DNA from 2 places in the Pseudalkalibacillus sp. A8 genome. Region 2 is predicted to be linked to the other one. Evidence: a T-box and tRNA genes for the amino acid it is inferred to sense, from the RefSeq annotation. Region 2 holds a T-box; the other holds one or more tRNA genes.

Evidence for each region. The T-box of region 2 lies ahead of alaS (alanine--tRNA ligase). A T-box ahead of a tRNA ligase gene usually reads a tRNA of that ligase, here a tRNA-Ala.
Region 1: it has a tRNA-Ala gene. The T-box ahead of alaS (alanine--tRNA ligase) is inferred to sense a tRNA for this amino acid. The anticodon was not compared.

Annotation. Positions count from the first base shown of each region.
Region 1 covers NZ_CP174509.1:188,353-195,662, reverse strand. Annotated here, with positions in the region: gene sigW (RNA polymerase sigma factor SigW) at 1-261, opposite strand, end outside; gene ACJROX_RS01100 (Spo0E family sporulation regulatory protein-aspartic acid phosphatase) at 441-617, shown strand; gene rocF (arginase) at 711-1,610, opposite strand; tRNA gene ACJROX_RS01090 (tRNA-Ala) at 1,847-1,922, opposite strand; tRNA gene ACJROX_RS01085 (tRNA-Gly) at 1,925-1,998, opposite strand; tRNA gene ACJROX_RS01080 (tRNA-Lys) at 2,035-2,110, opposite strand; tRNA gene ACJROX_RS01075 (tRNA-Tyr) at 2,265-2,349, opposite strand; tRNA gene ACJROX_RS01070 (tRNA-Thr) at 2,389-2,464, opposite strand; tRNA gene ACJROX_RS01065 (tRNA-Val) at 2,469-2,544, opposite strand; tRNA gene ACJROX_RS01060 (tRNA-Glu) at 2,552-2,626, opposite strand; tRNA gene ACJROX_RS01055 (tRNA-Thr) at 2,642-2,717, opposite strand; tRNA gene ACJROX_RS01050 (tRNA-Asn) at 2,721-2,795, opposite strand; rRNA gene rrf (5S ribosomal RNA) at 2,826-2,941, opposite strand; rRNA gene ACJROX_RS01040 (23S ribosomal RNA) at 3,089-6,023, opposite strand; rRNA gene ACJROX_RS01035 (16S ribosomal RNA) at 6,196-7,310, opposite strand, start outside.
Region 2 covers NZ_CP174509.1:3,954,202-3,961,511, forward strand. Annotated here, with positions in the region: gene mltG (endolytic transglycosylase MltG) at 1-227, opposite strand, end outside; gene ACJROX_RS20330 (DUF1292 domain-containing protein) at 1,000-1,287, opposite strand; gene ruvX (Holliday junction resolvase RuvX) at 1,304-1,723, opposite strand; gene ACJROX_RS20340 (IreB family regulatory phosphoprotein) at 1,733-2,005, opposite strand; gene alaS (alanine--tRNA ligase) at 2,081-4,717, opposite strand; T-box leader at 4,793-5,002, opposite strand; gene ACJROX_RS20350 (AI-2E family transporter) at 5,059-6,114, opposite strand; gene ACJROX_RS20355 (hypothetical protein) at 6,835-6,984, opposite strand; gene ACJROX_RS20360 (hypothetical protein) at 7,009-7,197, opposite strand; gene ACJROX_RS20365 (ATP-dependent RecD-like DNA helicase) at 7,262-7,310, opposite strand, start outside.

The DNA of each region.
Region 1 (7,310 bases), 2.3 Mb from region 2:
CTTACGTATACGATCAATCGTCAAATTGGTTGCAATTCGATACAACCAAGTAGAAAATTTATGTGCCTCATTAAATCGTTCAATATGTATATAAGCCCGTACAAATGCTTCCTGAGCTATATCCTCTGCTTCATGCACATTCCCTAACATCCGGTAGACGATATGGTATACTTTATCTTTATAAATTTCTACAAGTTCTTCAAAGGCTTTTTGATCCCCTTTTTTTACAGAGCGGACCAAACGCTTAACCGTTATATCCATTTAGGAACCCCACCCCCGATACTCCATTGTTTGAATATACTACTTATGGAGTAGATTCTTCTTTTTTTATTCTAACATGAGACAACTTCCAAGTGATGAATATTTTTGTTAATATAGGTTTATTTTCTTATTTATCGGGTATTATGTTTAACAACTATAGGCGAAAGCAGGTGGGCGGCATGTCAGCTGAAGAACGCTTTCTATTGAATGAAATTGAGAATTCGAGAAAGAAAATGTTAATCCTGGCGAAAGAAAAGCCTTTGTTTTCTACGGAGGTTGTAGAGATCAGCCAATATCTTGACTATCTACTTAATCGTTACGATACAATTAAGACTGAAATTATAGATGCTTCATGAACAAACAGCAGCTCTCACCTAGAGAGCTGGTTAATTCTATTTACGATAAAAAGCCTTATCGACATTTAAATTCGATAAGGCTTTGAATGTTATTTATATTAACTTTTCACCTAAAAGGGAACCGACCAATGCAACGGCCACAGTGGCTGTTTTGTTCTTTTCATCAAGAATCGGATTGACTTCCACAAATTCAGCCGAGGTAAGGATTTTCGCCTCTTCAAGCATCTCCATCGCCAAATGGCTTTCACGATAGCTGATCCCGCCTAGGACCGGAGTACCTACACCGGGTGCCTCTGCCGGATCCAATCCATCAAGGTCCAAGCTTAAGTGTACACCATCTGTTTCGTTCGAGACGTATTCGATCGCTTCTTGCATAACCTTTGTCATACCCATTCTATCGATTTCGTGCATCGTATAAACTTTGATTCCTTTTTCTCGGATCAATTCACGCTCCCCTTCATCCAGCGAGCGTGCGCCGATAATGACGATATTCTCAGGTTTGACCTTCGGGCTGTATCCCCCGATTTCTTGCAGTCTTTCATGTCCGATACCAAGACTTACAGCGAGAGGCATACCATGAATATTTCCACTTGGTGAAGTTTCTCCTGTATTTAAATCGCCATGGGCATCATACCAGATGACGCCTAAATTCTTATAATGCTTCGACACACCTGCAAGCGTCCCGATCGCAATGCTATGGTCACCGCCAAGCACTAATGGGAAACGGTTATCTTCGATGATTTTATTGACACCTTCCGCCAAAAGGTTGTTCGCTTCAATAACCCCATCTAAATTTTTAAGGTTAGTTTCTTTACTTGCGACTTTTTCCCTTTGAGGGATTTGGACATCGCCATGATCCTCCACATCGTAGCCAAGGTTTTCAAGTCTTTCGATAAGACCAGCATATCTCATTGCACTAGGTCCCATATCAACGCCACGGCGCATTTGGCCAAGGTCCATCGGGACACCTAAAATTCCAATATTCTTGTTCATGATTTTTTTCCTCCTCATTCGACAATCTATTCTCTATTGTAGGGCTTCATCATGCTGTGGTTCAACTGGACAAAATCCTGTATACTTATGCGGTTTAACAGGGGTTTAACTGATGTTTATGGATAAATATAAAGCGCTTACACGAATTGGGTTTTGGTTTTGTTCCAGCTCATTGTTTTTAATATGTAAAAAAACTCTCCAAACCATTCGGTTCAGAGAGTTTATTATGTATGATTTGGTGGAGCCTAGCGGGATCGAACCGCTGACCTCCTGCGTGCAAGGCAGGCGCTCTCCCAGCTGAGCTAAGGCCCCGATGGAGCGGGTGATGAGAATCGAACTCACGACCAGAGCTTGGAAGGCTCTTGTTTTACCACTAAACTACACCCGCATGATTAAAATTATTGTTGGTTAATCAGAATCGAGATGGTGAGCCATGAAGGACTCGAACCTTCGACCCTCTGATTAAAAGTCAGATGCTCTACCGACTGAGCTAATGGCTCAAGTTATAATGAAGCTTACTCACCTTATGTCCCTTCCTCTAAGTGACAGATCTTGCGAAGAAATCTGCATCAGGACAATTCATAGTTTACCCATAAGCTGTTTCGTTCATAGCTAATGGCTCGCGAAGGATAATCAACTTTGGTTTTTTTAAAATGGTGGAGGGGGACGGATTCGAACCGCCGAACCCGGAGGGAGCGGATTTACAGTCCGCCGCGTTTAGCCACTTCGCTACCCCTCCAATAAAAAAAGACTATAAAGTCTGATTTTCAAATGAAACTGGTGCTGGCCAGAGGACTTGAACCCCCAACCTACTGATTACAAGTCAGTTGCTCTACCAATTGAGCTAGGCCAGCATAATGGTGGAGGATGACGGGATCGAACCGCCGACCCCCTGCTTGTAAGGCAGGTGCTCTCCCAGCTGAGCTAATCCTCCATATGAATGGTGACCCCTACGGGATTCGAACCCGTGTTACCGCCGTGAAAGGGCGGTGTCTTAACCACTTGACCAAGGGGCCGATATGAACTTTTCATGGAGCTTCCAAGCGGGCTCGAACCGCTGACCTCTTCCTTACCATGGAAGTGCTCTACCTGCTGAGCTATGGAAGCAAATGGCTCCACAGGCAGGACTCGAACCTGCGACCGATCGGTTAACAGCCGATAGCTCTACCACTGAGCTACTGTGGAATAATTCATTGAGATGAAAAAAGTTTTTTGGCCCGGCGACGTCCTACTCTCACAGGGGGAAGCCCCCAATTACCATTGGCGCTGAAGAGCTTAACTTCCGTGTTCGGCATGGGAACGGGTGTGACCTCTTCGCCATCGTCACCAGACCAACTTTCAATTGATCCACAATCATCCTTAGTAAGGACAAGATATATATTACTAAAATATAAAAGTTTTTTCAAGGGCTTTTTCTAAAAAAATGTTCCCTCAAAACTAGATAACGGTTCTTGAAAACATTGTCGATGTTAAGTGAAGTGGTTAAGTCCTCGATCGATTAGTATCTGTCAGCTCCACGTGTCGCCACGCTTCCACACCAGACCTATCAACCTCATCATCTCTGAGGGATCTTACTCGCTTGACGCGATGGGAAATCTCATCTTGAGGGGGGCTTCATGCTTAGATGCTTTCAGCACTTATCCCGTCCACACGTAGCTACCCAGCTATGCTCCTGGCGGAACAACTGGTACACCAGCGGTGTGTCCATCCCGGTCCTCTCGTACTAAGGACAGCTCCTCTCAAATTTCCTGCGCCCGCGACGGATAGGGACCGAACTGTCTCACGACGTTCTGAACCCAGCTCGCGTACCGCTTTAATGGGCGAACAGCCCAACCCTTGGGACCTACTTCAGCCCCAGGATGCGATGAGCCGACATCGAGGTGCCAAACCTCCCCGTCGATGTGGACTCTTGGGGGAGATAAGCCTGTTATCCCCAGGGTAGCTTTTATCCGTTGAGCGATGGCCCTTCCATGCGGAACCACCGGATCACTAAGCCCGACTTTCGTCCCTGCTCGACTTGTAGGTCTCGCAGTCAAGCTCCCTTGTGCCTTTACACTCTGCGAATGATTTCCAACCATTCTGAGGGAACCTTTGGGCGCCTCCGTTACACTTTAGGAGGCGACCGCCCCAGTCAAACTGCCCACCTGACACTGTCTCCGGACCGGATCACGGTCCTGGGTTAGAATTTCAATACCGTCAGGGTAGTATCCCACCGACGCCTCCACCGAACCTGGCGGTCCGGCTTCTCTGGCTCCTACCTATCCTGTACAAACGATACCAAAATCCAATATCAGGCTACAGTAAAGCTCCATGGGGTCTTTCCGTCCTGTCGCGGGTAACCTGCATCTTCACAGGTACTATAATTTCACCGGGTCTCTCGTTGAGACAGTATCCAAGTCGTTGCACCTTTCGTGCGGGTCGGAACTTACCCGACAAGGAATTTCGCTACCTTAGGACCGTTATAGTTACGGCCGCCGTTTACTGGGGCTTCGATTCAGAGCTTCTCCTAATGGATAACCCCTCCTCTTAACCTTCCAGCACCGGGCAGGTGTCAGCCCCTATACTTCGCCTTACGGCTTCGCAGAGACCTGTGTTTTTGCTAAACAGTCGCTTGGATCTTTTCACTGCGGCTCTCTCGGGCTTGCACCCTATCAGAGCACCCCTTCTCCCGAAGTTACGGGGTCATTTTGCCGAGTTCCTTAACGAGAGTTCTCCCGAGCATCTTAGGATTCTCTCCTCGCCTACCTGTGTCGGTTTACGGTACGGGCACCTCTTTCCTCGCTAGAGGCTTTTCTTGGCAGTGTAGGATCAGGGACTTCGGTACTCTAGTTCCCTCGCCATCACAGCTCCGCCGTATGGTGGACGGATTTGCCTATCCACCGGCCTGACTGCTTGGACGCGCATATCCATCAGCGCGCTCTCCCTACCTTCCTGCGTCCCCCCGTTGCTCAAACGGAAAGGAGGTGGTACAGGAATATCAACCTGTTGGCCATCGCCTACGCCTTTCGGCCTCGGCTTAGGTCCCGACTAACCCTGAGCGGACGAGCCTTCCTCAGGAAACCTTGGGCTTTCGATGGAGAAGATTCTCACTTCTCTTTTCGCTACTCATACCGGCATTCTCACTTCAAAGCGCTCCACGAGTCCTTCCGGTCTCGCTTCTCAGCCCTTCGAACGCTCCCCTACCACTGTACCGTTAGGTACAATCCATAGCTTCGGTGATACGTTTAGCCCCGGTACATTTTCGGCGCAGAGTCACTCGACCAGTGAGCTATTACGCACTCTTTAAATGGTGGCTGCTTCTAAGCCAACATCCTGGTTGTCTGGGCAACTCCACATCCTTTTCCACTTAACGTATACTTGGGGACCTTAGCTGATGGTCTGGGCTGTTTCCCTCTCGACTACGGATCTTATCACTCGCAGTCTGACTCCCGTGGACAAGTTCCTGGCATTCGGAGTTTGACTGAATTCGGTAATCCTGTGGGGACCCCTAGTCCAATCAGTGCTCTACCTCCAGAACTCTCACCACGAGGCTAGCCCTAAAGCTATTTCGGGGAGAACCAGCTATCTCCGAGTTCGATTGGCATTTCACCCCTACCCACACCTCATCCCCGCACTTTTCAACGTGCGTGGGTTCGGGCCTCCATTCAGTGTTACCTGAACTTCACCCTGGACATGGGTAGATCACTCGGTTTCGGGTCTACGACAACGTACTCATGCGCCCTGTTCAGACTCGCTTTCGCTGCGGCTCCGTCTCTGCGACTTAACCTTGCACGTTATCGTAACTCGCCGGTTCATTCTACAAAAGGCACGCCGTCACCCGTTAATGGGCTCCGACTACTTGTAGGCACACGGTTTCAGGATCTCTTTCACTCCCCTTCCGGGGTGCTTTTCACCTTTCCCTCACGGTACTGGTTCACTATCGGTCACTAGGGAGTATTTAGCCTTGGGAGATGGTCCTCCCAGCTTCCGACGGGGTTTCACGTGTCCCGCCGTACTCAGGATCCACTCTGGAGGGAACGACGTTTTGGCTACAGGGCTGTTACCTCCTCTGGCGGGCCTTTCCAGACCGCTTCGCCTACGCCGTTCCTTTCTTACTCCGTATAGAGTGTCCTACAACCCCAAGAGGCAAGCCTCTTGGTTTGGGCTGTTTCCGTTTCGCTCGCCGCTACTCAGGAAATCGCGATTGCTTTCTCTTCCTCTGGGTACTAAGATGTTTCAGTTCCCCAGGTCTGCCTTCTCATACCCTATGAATTCAGGTATGGATCCTACCCCATTACGGGCAGTGGGTTCCCCCATTCGGAAATCCCCGGATCAAAGCTTACTTACAGCTCCCCGAGGCATATCGGTGTTCGTCCCGTCCTTCTTCGGCTCCTAGTGCCAAGGCATCCACCGTGCGCCCTTCATAACTTAACCACGTTATGAATGAACTTACACTTCTTACTTGTCATTAAATGACGTTTTCGATGTCTTGTTTTCAAGAATTTCATTATCTAGTTTTCAAGGAACAATGTATTGAAAGAGAATGAGCTCTTTCAAAACTAAACAAAAGCCAAAGCGTGTTCCATGTCCATAAAGGACTCCTTAGAAAGGAGGTGATCCAGCCGCACCTTCCGATACGGCTACCTTGTTACGACTTCACCCCAATCATCTGTCCCACCTTCGGCGGCTGGTTCCAAAAGGTTACCTCACCGACTTCGGGTGTTACAAACTCTCGTGGTGTGACGGGCGGTGTGTACAAGGCCCGGGAACGTATTCACCGCGGCATGCTGATCCGCGATTACTAGCAATTCCGGCTTCATGCAGGCGAGTTGCAGCCTGCAATCCGAACTGAGAATGGCTTTATGGGATTCGCTCAACCTCGCGGTTTTGCTGCCCTTTGTACCATCCATTGTAGCACGTGTGTAGCCCAGGTCATAAGGGGCATGATGATTTGACGTCGTCCCCACCTTCCTCCGGTTTGTCACCGGCAGTCACCTTAGAGTGCCCAACTGAATGCTGGCAACTAAGATCAAGGGTTGCGCTCGTTGCGGGACTTAACCCAACATCTCACGACACGAGCTGACGACAACCATGCACCACCTGTCACTTCGTCCCCCGAAGGGGAACCTTCCATCTCTGGAAGTAGCGAAGGATGTCAAGACCTGGTAAGGTTCTTCGCGTTGCTTCGAATTAAACCACATGCTCCACTGCTTGTGCGGGCCCCCGTCAATTCCTTTGAGTTTCAACCTTGCGGTCGTACTCCCCAGGCGGAGTGCTTAATGTGTTAACGTCAGCACTGAGGGTGGAACCCCCCAACACCTAGCACTCATCGTTTACGGCGTGGACTACCAGGGTATCTAATCCTGTTTGCTCCCCACGCTTTCGCGCCTCAGCGTCAGTTACTGGCCAGAGAGCCGCCTTCGCCACTGGTGTTCCTCCATATATCTACGCATTTCACCGCTACACATGGAATTCCACTCTCCTCTCCAGTACTCAAGTCCCCCAGTTTCCAATGACCCTCCACGGTTGAGCCGTGGGCTTTCACATCAGACTTAAGAGACCGCCTGCGCGCGCTTTACGCCCAATAATTCCGGACAACGCTTGCCACCTACGTATTACCGCGGCTGCTGGCACGTAGTTAGCCGTGGCTTTCTGGTTAGGTACCGTCAAGGTACCGCCCTGTTCGAACGGTACTTGTTCTTCCCTAACAACAGAGCTTTA
Region 2 (7,310 bases):
GCGATTGCCTCTGTTGAAGTTCCGATCGGTATTTCTACTTCTACTGGTTTATCATTGGAAGCATCCACTGGTTCCAAAGCACCATTAATATATACATAGCCACCGATCCCAACGCCTACGACCGAAAAAACAAGAAGCGTGAGCACGATGAAGACAACACGTCTTACAATCTTTGCTTCCTGATTGCGGCGAACGATCGTTTCTTGATCAAGATTTGGTTGAAGCACCTAAATATCCCCCCTTAATACATCTGTTCTATTATACTATAAGTTAGTACTAATTCGGCTTAAATTCGTCAATTTTTTTAGAATTTGTCAAAATAAGGGTATGGGTTAAAGGTCATGTTCTGTGTAAAAAGAAATCTCTGTTATTCTTCATTGTGGATTTCAGCGAAATTCACTCCCTTTCCGCGGGCTTAAGAAAAAACGGAAGCGACACGTATAGTCACGTAAGTCATTGGAAGACTGACGAGGAGGCTCGAACCAAACAAAGTTTGTTTCTACGTGGGCTCACACATAAGATGTTAAATCAGTGTGTTACCGCCGCAGGAAAGTGATCCAAGTGACTGGTCGCTGAGCTAGACATTACTTCTCTGAATTAGCCTAATTCCGCAAGCCTCGTTCACTTGCACAGGATCTCAACACAAAAATGAAATCATTTCCGTGTCTGCGATGAGAATTCTTAGAAGCTTTCCTTATGCTAACTTCGATGTTCACCACAAGACCACGGACATAAATTCCACCCTTGTAGTTTTGCGCCGAGTGAGTAACCGCAGGCGCAGGACGTACTTGTACAGGATGTACTGACTTCGACGTTCACCATAGGACGTGGTGGTTTTTAGTCGAAGATCCTCTAAAGCGCGGGGTCTCACCTGGCTCGGTTTTCCCGCAGGAGTGTCACGAATTTCGCTAAAAGAATTTTATCTCAACATTTAAATTTAACAAAGCCAAAAGAAAAAAAGACCGACCACATTTGTGGTCAGCCCTGTTATCGTTTTGTTTATAATTCTTCGGATTCTTGGAAAGTGTTCAACATTTCTTCAACCATATCCCATTCTTGATCGGTTTCGATCGGAAAGAGCTCAATATCGTCATCTTTTTCGCCTTTATCCTCATATCGGAAAGCGAAAACTTCAACATCCTCTTCATTCTCACCAGTTTCCGCTGGAACAAGTACCATATAGGAGTGTTCTGTTTCGTCGACATCAAATGTAAAGAGAACTTCAAATAAGTGTTCTTCTCCATTTTCATCTGGGATAATGATACGCTCTTTTTCTTCCTCTGGCATTTTTAGCACCTCTTTCTTAGTTAGCGGCTGGACTGTCTAGAAAGCTCTGTAATATGAGCACAGCTGCCATTTTGTCAATGACCCCTTTTCGCTTTTTACGACTGACATCTGCTTCAATAAGCATCCGTTCCGCCGCAGCCGTGGTCAACCGTTCATCCCACAGCACAGTGGATATTTTTAATGTGTCCTCAATATGCCTTGCGAATTCTTGACACATTTCTCCACTTGGGCCAATTGTTCCATTCATATTCTTCGGAAGACCAACCACGATTGTATCGACTTCATATTTTTCTGCCAGTTGCTTCAAATACTGCATCTCCTGGTCGATGTCTCCCGTCCGCCGGTATGTTTCGATTCCTTGTGCCGTCCATCCTAACGCATCGCTTACCGCAATGCCGATTGTTTTTGTACCGACGTCTAATCCTAATTTTCGCATAAGCTGTAATTATCGCTCACTTTCTTGGTGTTGTGCCAAATAGGATTTTACGAGTTCCTCAATCAATTCATCTCGTTCAAGTTTTCGGATTTTACTTCTAGCATCATTATGACGAGGAATATAAGCTGGATCACCTGATAAAAGGTACCCTACGATCTGGTTGATCGGATTGTATCCTTTTTCTTGCAATGAGTCGTAAACTGATAACAACACATGCTTGACGTTGGCATCCATCGAGTCGTCTTGAAAATTGAACTTTACCGTCTTGTCAAATGAGCTCATCTTGACACCTCTCTTTAGCGTTTGATTGGGAAACCCCCGCTTTTTCTACCTTCATTGTACAATACACATACAGGTTTAGGAAATGGATTTGACGAATTCGTAAACATAATTTAATGCGTCATCGAGTTTTTCGGGTTGTTTTCCGCCAGCTTGAGCCATGTCTGGACGTCCACCTCCACCGCCTCCACATCGGGTAGCGACTTCCTTTACGATTTTACCTGCATGATAGCCTTCTTTCGTTAAATTATCCGTAACTCCTGCAACAATATTCACTTTTTCATTTTGAGCCGATCCAAGAACGACAACGCCACTACCGATCTTGTTCTTTAAATCATCTACGATTGAACGGAGATTATTCATATCACTTGCGGAAACTTTTCTAGCCAATACTTTTACCCCATTGATTTCTTCAGCATGATCGATCAATGAGCCTGCTTCAATGTTCGCGAGTTTACCTTTCAGTGATTCATTTTCCCGCTGCAGCTCTTTGATTTGTGATTGCATTGCCCCGACTTTTGCTGGTACATCATTCAAGTTGGCTTTTAAAGCTTCAGCTGTATCCTTCAGTATTTGAACTTGTCCTGTCATATGGCGGTATGCACCTTCACTTGTGACTGCTTCGATCCTGCGTGTCCCAGCACCGATGCCTGATTCGGCTACGATTTTGAACAACCCGATTTCTGCAGTATTTGCAACGTGGCAACCCCCACAAAGCTCAAGACTGTAATCTCCTACTTTTACGACACGTACTTCACTACCGTATTTTTCACCGAAAAGTGCCATAGCACCCATCGCTTTAGCTTCTTCAATAGGCTTGATCATTTTTTCTACAGGAATTGTACTCCAGATTTTTTCATTGACGATTGATTCGATCTTTTCCAATTCCTCTGGACTGATCTGATTGAAGTGTGAGAAGTCGAACCGCAAACGATTCGGTGTTACCAGCGAACCAGCTTGATTTACATGCTTACCTAGGACATCTTTAAGAGCCTGGTGAAGCAGGTGAGTTGCGGTATGGTTTTTGATGACACCGGCACGGCTTATTTCATTGACTTTTGATTCAACCGTATCATCCAATTTCAATTCACCTTTTTCAATATAGACCGTATGGAGGTTTTGCCCATTCGGTGCTTTTTGGACATCTTTCACGACAGCAAACACATTGTCATTTTCCAACGTTCCTTTATCAGCGATCTGTCCACCGCTCTCTGCATAAAACGGCGTATGATCAAGAATGACAAGAACTTCTTCACCAGCTTTGGCTTCACTGGCTACATCGCTTCCTTTGACAATTACACTGACCTTAGAGACTCCATGAAGTTGATCATAACCGATGAATTCACTCGCTGTTTTGATATCACTTAGAACCCCTGTCTGTACTTGCATGGATCCTGTGTCTTGACGAGCCGAACGTGCCCGCTCCCGCTGAGCTTCCATTTCCACCTCGAATTGTTCTCGATTGACTGTCAAACCTTCTTCTTCTACATATTCTTCAGTCAATTCGAAAGGAAATCCATACGTATCATATAGTTTGAATGCATCTGATCCTGAAAGTTCATTCCTCCCGCTCTCTTTTGCTTGTTTCATCATTTGGGATAAAATCGCTAAGCCTTCGTTGATGGTTTCATGGAACCGTTCTTCCTCATTCTTAACAACTTTTTGGATGAAATCGGAGTTTTCAAGAACATTCGGATAGAAATCCTTCATGACTTCTGCCACAACAGGTACAAGCTCAAACATGAACGGCTTACTGATGTTCAACTGTTTAGCGAAGCGGATCGCTCTGCGGATAAGACGGCGTAATACATAGCCCCGTCCTTCATTTGAAGGTAATGCCCCGTCTGCTACTGCAAATGTGACTGTACGGATATGGTCAGCAATCACTTTGAAGGCAGTATCAATCTCTGGATTCTTCCCATAATCGATGCCTGAAATTTTTTCTGTCGCTTCAATCATTGGCATGAACAGATCTGTTTCATAGTTTGTCGGAGCGTCCTGTAAGGCACAAATGACGCGTTCAAGCCCCATTCCAGTATCGATGTTTTTCTTAGGCAGCGGTGTATAGCTTCCATCAGGATTATGGTTATATTGGGAAAATACAAGGTTCCAGATTTCTAAGTGACGTTCGTTTTCACCACCTGGAAAAAGTTCAGGATCATTTGGATCATTTCCATATTTCTCACCGCGATCATAAAAGATTTCCGTATTCGGTCCACTCGGTCCTTCACCGATATCCCAGAAATTTTCCTCTAAACGGATGATCTTTTCCTTCGGAAGGCCAATTTCGTTATGCCAGATGTCATGTGCTTCATCGTCTTCAGGGTGAATCGTGACTGCAAGTTTTTCAGCATCGATCCCGAGCCATTTATCGTCGGTTAAGAATTCCCAAGCCCAATGGATCGCTTCTTTTTTGAAATAATCCCCGATTGAAAAGTTTCCGAGCATTTCAAAGAAGGTGTGATGCCGGGCAGTTTTCCCTACATTCTCGATATCATTCGTACGGATTGATTTTTGTGCATTAACGATACGTGGATTTTCTGGCACCACACGACCGTCGAAGTATTTCTTCAAGGTTGCAACCCCGCTGTTGATCCATAGTAGTGTAGGATCTTCATGTGGCACAAGGGATGCACTTGGTTCGACCTTATGACCTTTTTCTTTGAAAAAATCCAAATACATTTGTCTTACATCAGCTGAAGTAAGTGTTTTCATCATTGATTCCCTCCTATTTTCGTTTATTGAGATCCAATAAGTTTTTTTAGCAAACAAAAAAACTCTCATCCTCAAAACAGGGACGAGAGTTATCACGCGGTACCACCCTGGTTATGAATACAAACGCGCATTCATCACCTCGACACATTAACGGTGTGCGCCGGCAGGGTTTGCCTGCATTCCGGATCAGCGTTCAGTCAATCTTCATCCAGAACCTCTTTCAGCCAGGGAGGTTCTTCTCTGAAAGGAAGGGCTTTGACTTACTCATTCCATCATCATTTTACATATTCATGTTCTGCTGTCGTTAATTATAGACTTTAATTTTCAGCATTGTCAACATTTCAGAAATACTCTCTTGCATTTTGTAAGATGACTTTCCCTATTGCGAACAAAGGTACAGCAAGCAATAACCCGACGATCCCTCCGATTTCCCCCCCGATCAATAGTGCAAATATGATTCCAATAGGATGAATGTGCAATGTTTTTCCGACGATCAACGGCCCAAGGATATTTCCTTCGATAAATTGAAGGACAATTACTATTCCTATGACGATCAATAGTTTATTTACTGATATCGTAGCGGCAATCAAGGCAACTGGGACCGCCCCAAGAATCGGCCCGAAATAGGGTATGAAATCAGTGACACCGATGATGATACCGAGAATTATTGGATAAGGTATTCCTGCTATCCAGAACGCGGCGATTGCAAGGACAGCCAATACACAAGCCACTGTCAACTGGCCTCGTATATAGTTACCCAGCGATACATCAATATCATCAATGATCTTCTTTCCCGGCTCCTGCCACTTTTTCGGCGTGATGTTCCACATACCCCTCATAATTCTTTTAAAATCCTTAAGCATATAAAAAACGAGGAATGGAATAACGACCCATGCAAATAGATTACGCCAAAACCCTTTTATAGTCCCGAGAATACCAGCAATCAACCCTTTCAAGTACTTTTCAACCGAGTTCAGCGTCTTTTCAAACTCTATATGAACTGCTTCCGGAAGATTGTCGGTATGTTCGTAAAATTCCCTGACCCATGTGCTATAGGTTTCAGATAAATAAGGTAATTGGTCACTCAGATCTTTCAGTTGGGAGATCAGATACGGGACACTTTTAACAATCAGGTATCCTGTACCGCCGAAAAAGGTAAGATAGATGATAAGTATAGCGATCGAACGCGGAATCCCCCTCCTATGAATCCACTCTACAATTGGATGTAAGAGATATGTGATGAAGATCGCAACGAAAAAAGGCAGGAATACTGCCATGAGCGTATCAAGGATCGGATCCCAAAACGGTTTCAGTTTCATAAGAACGAAGGCACATAATAAAGTCAATAAGACCATACCAAGCCTTACCAGTGCTTCAATTGTAAATAGTTTTTTCATAAGCGCCACCGGTTCTCTTCACATTTTCTCGTATCTTTAACGTGTGCTTAAACAGACCGGCTATTCATTTCTTTTTGAATAGCTTTATCATACTTAACCGTTGGTTTTTGCGAAAATCACTCCCTTTCCGCGGGCTTAAGAAAAGCGGAAGCGACCACGCTTAGTCACATAGGTCACTGGAAGACTGACGAGGAGGCTCGAACCAAACAAAGTTCGGTTCTGCGTGGGCTCACACATAAGATGTTAAATCAGTGTGTTACCGCCGCAGGAAAGTGATCCAAGTGACTGGTCGCTGAGCTAGACATTACTTCTCTGAATTAGCCTAATTCCGCAAGCCTCGGTCACTTGCACAGGATCACAACACAAAAATGAAATCATTTCCGTGTCTGAGTTGAGAATTCTTAGAAGCTTTCCTTATGCTGGCTTCAACGTTCACCACAAGACCACAGCGGACTTAAATTTCATCCTTGTAGTTTTGCGCCGAGTAACCGCAGGCGCAGGACGTGGTGGTATTTAGTCGAAGTTCATTATTACACTCGAAGATCCTTAGGTCGATGTAGGGTCTCGCCTGGATCGATTTTTCCGCAGGAGTGTCGTGATTTTCGCTTAAAGTAATGTTCTATAAAAATCCTGCATTAAAATTTAACAAAACCTTCTGAATAACTAGCAGGTTGTCGTAAAAAGCAAAAGAACTGACATTCACATGAACGTCAGTCCTGATCAAGAAATCGCTTTTGCAATTCTTTTGCGAATCCGTTTCATTCTCTTACCCGAAAACAAACGATTTCGCCTCATATCTTTTCCGTATAAAGATTTGATAAGATAGGCACCGGCACAGGTCGTTGCTATAGTCATGATAGTACGATTCATATTTAACACCATCCCAGTTTGAAGTTACATTGAAATACTTAGATCGTCATCATCGAACAAATCATCCAAAGAAGTCAAACTGCCATCTTCCTCTACTTGATTGAGAGCCAGTTTGCCATCAACAGCCGTCAGTTCGATGAAACATCCCCAACAGTAATATTGGTCAACCCCGATTTTGCCAAGATCTTTGCATTGGCAGTTGGGACATCTCATGTTCGTTCCTCCTCTTGAATAAATCAAAAAGTGCTACGAATAGGATGTCCCGTTTCCTCTTAGTTTATACGCTCTCACTTTTAGTCCCGTTTATAAGGGAGGTTTCAACTGTA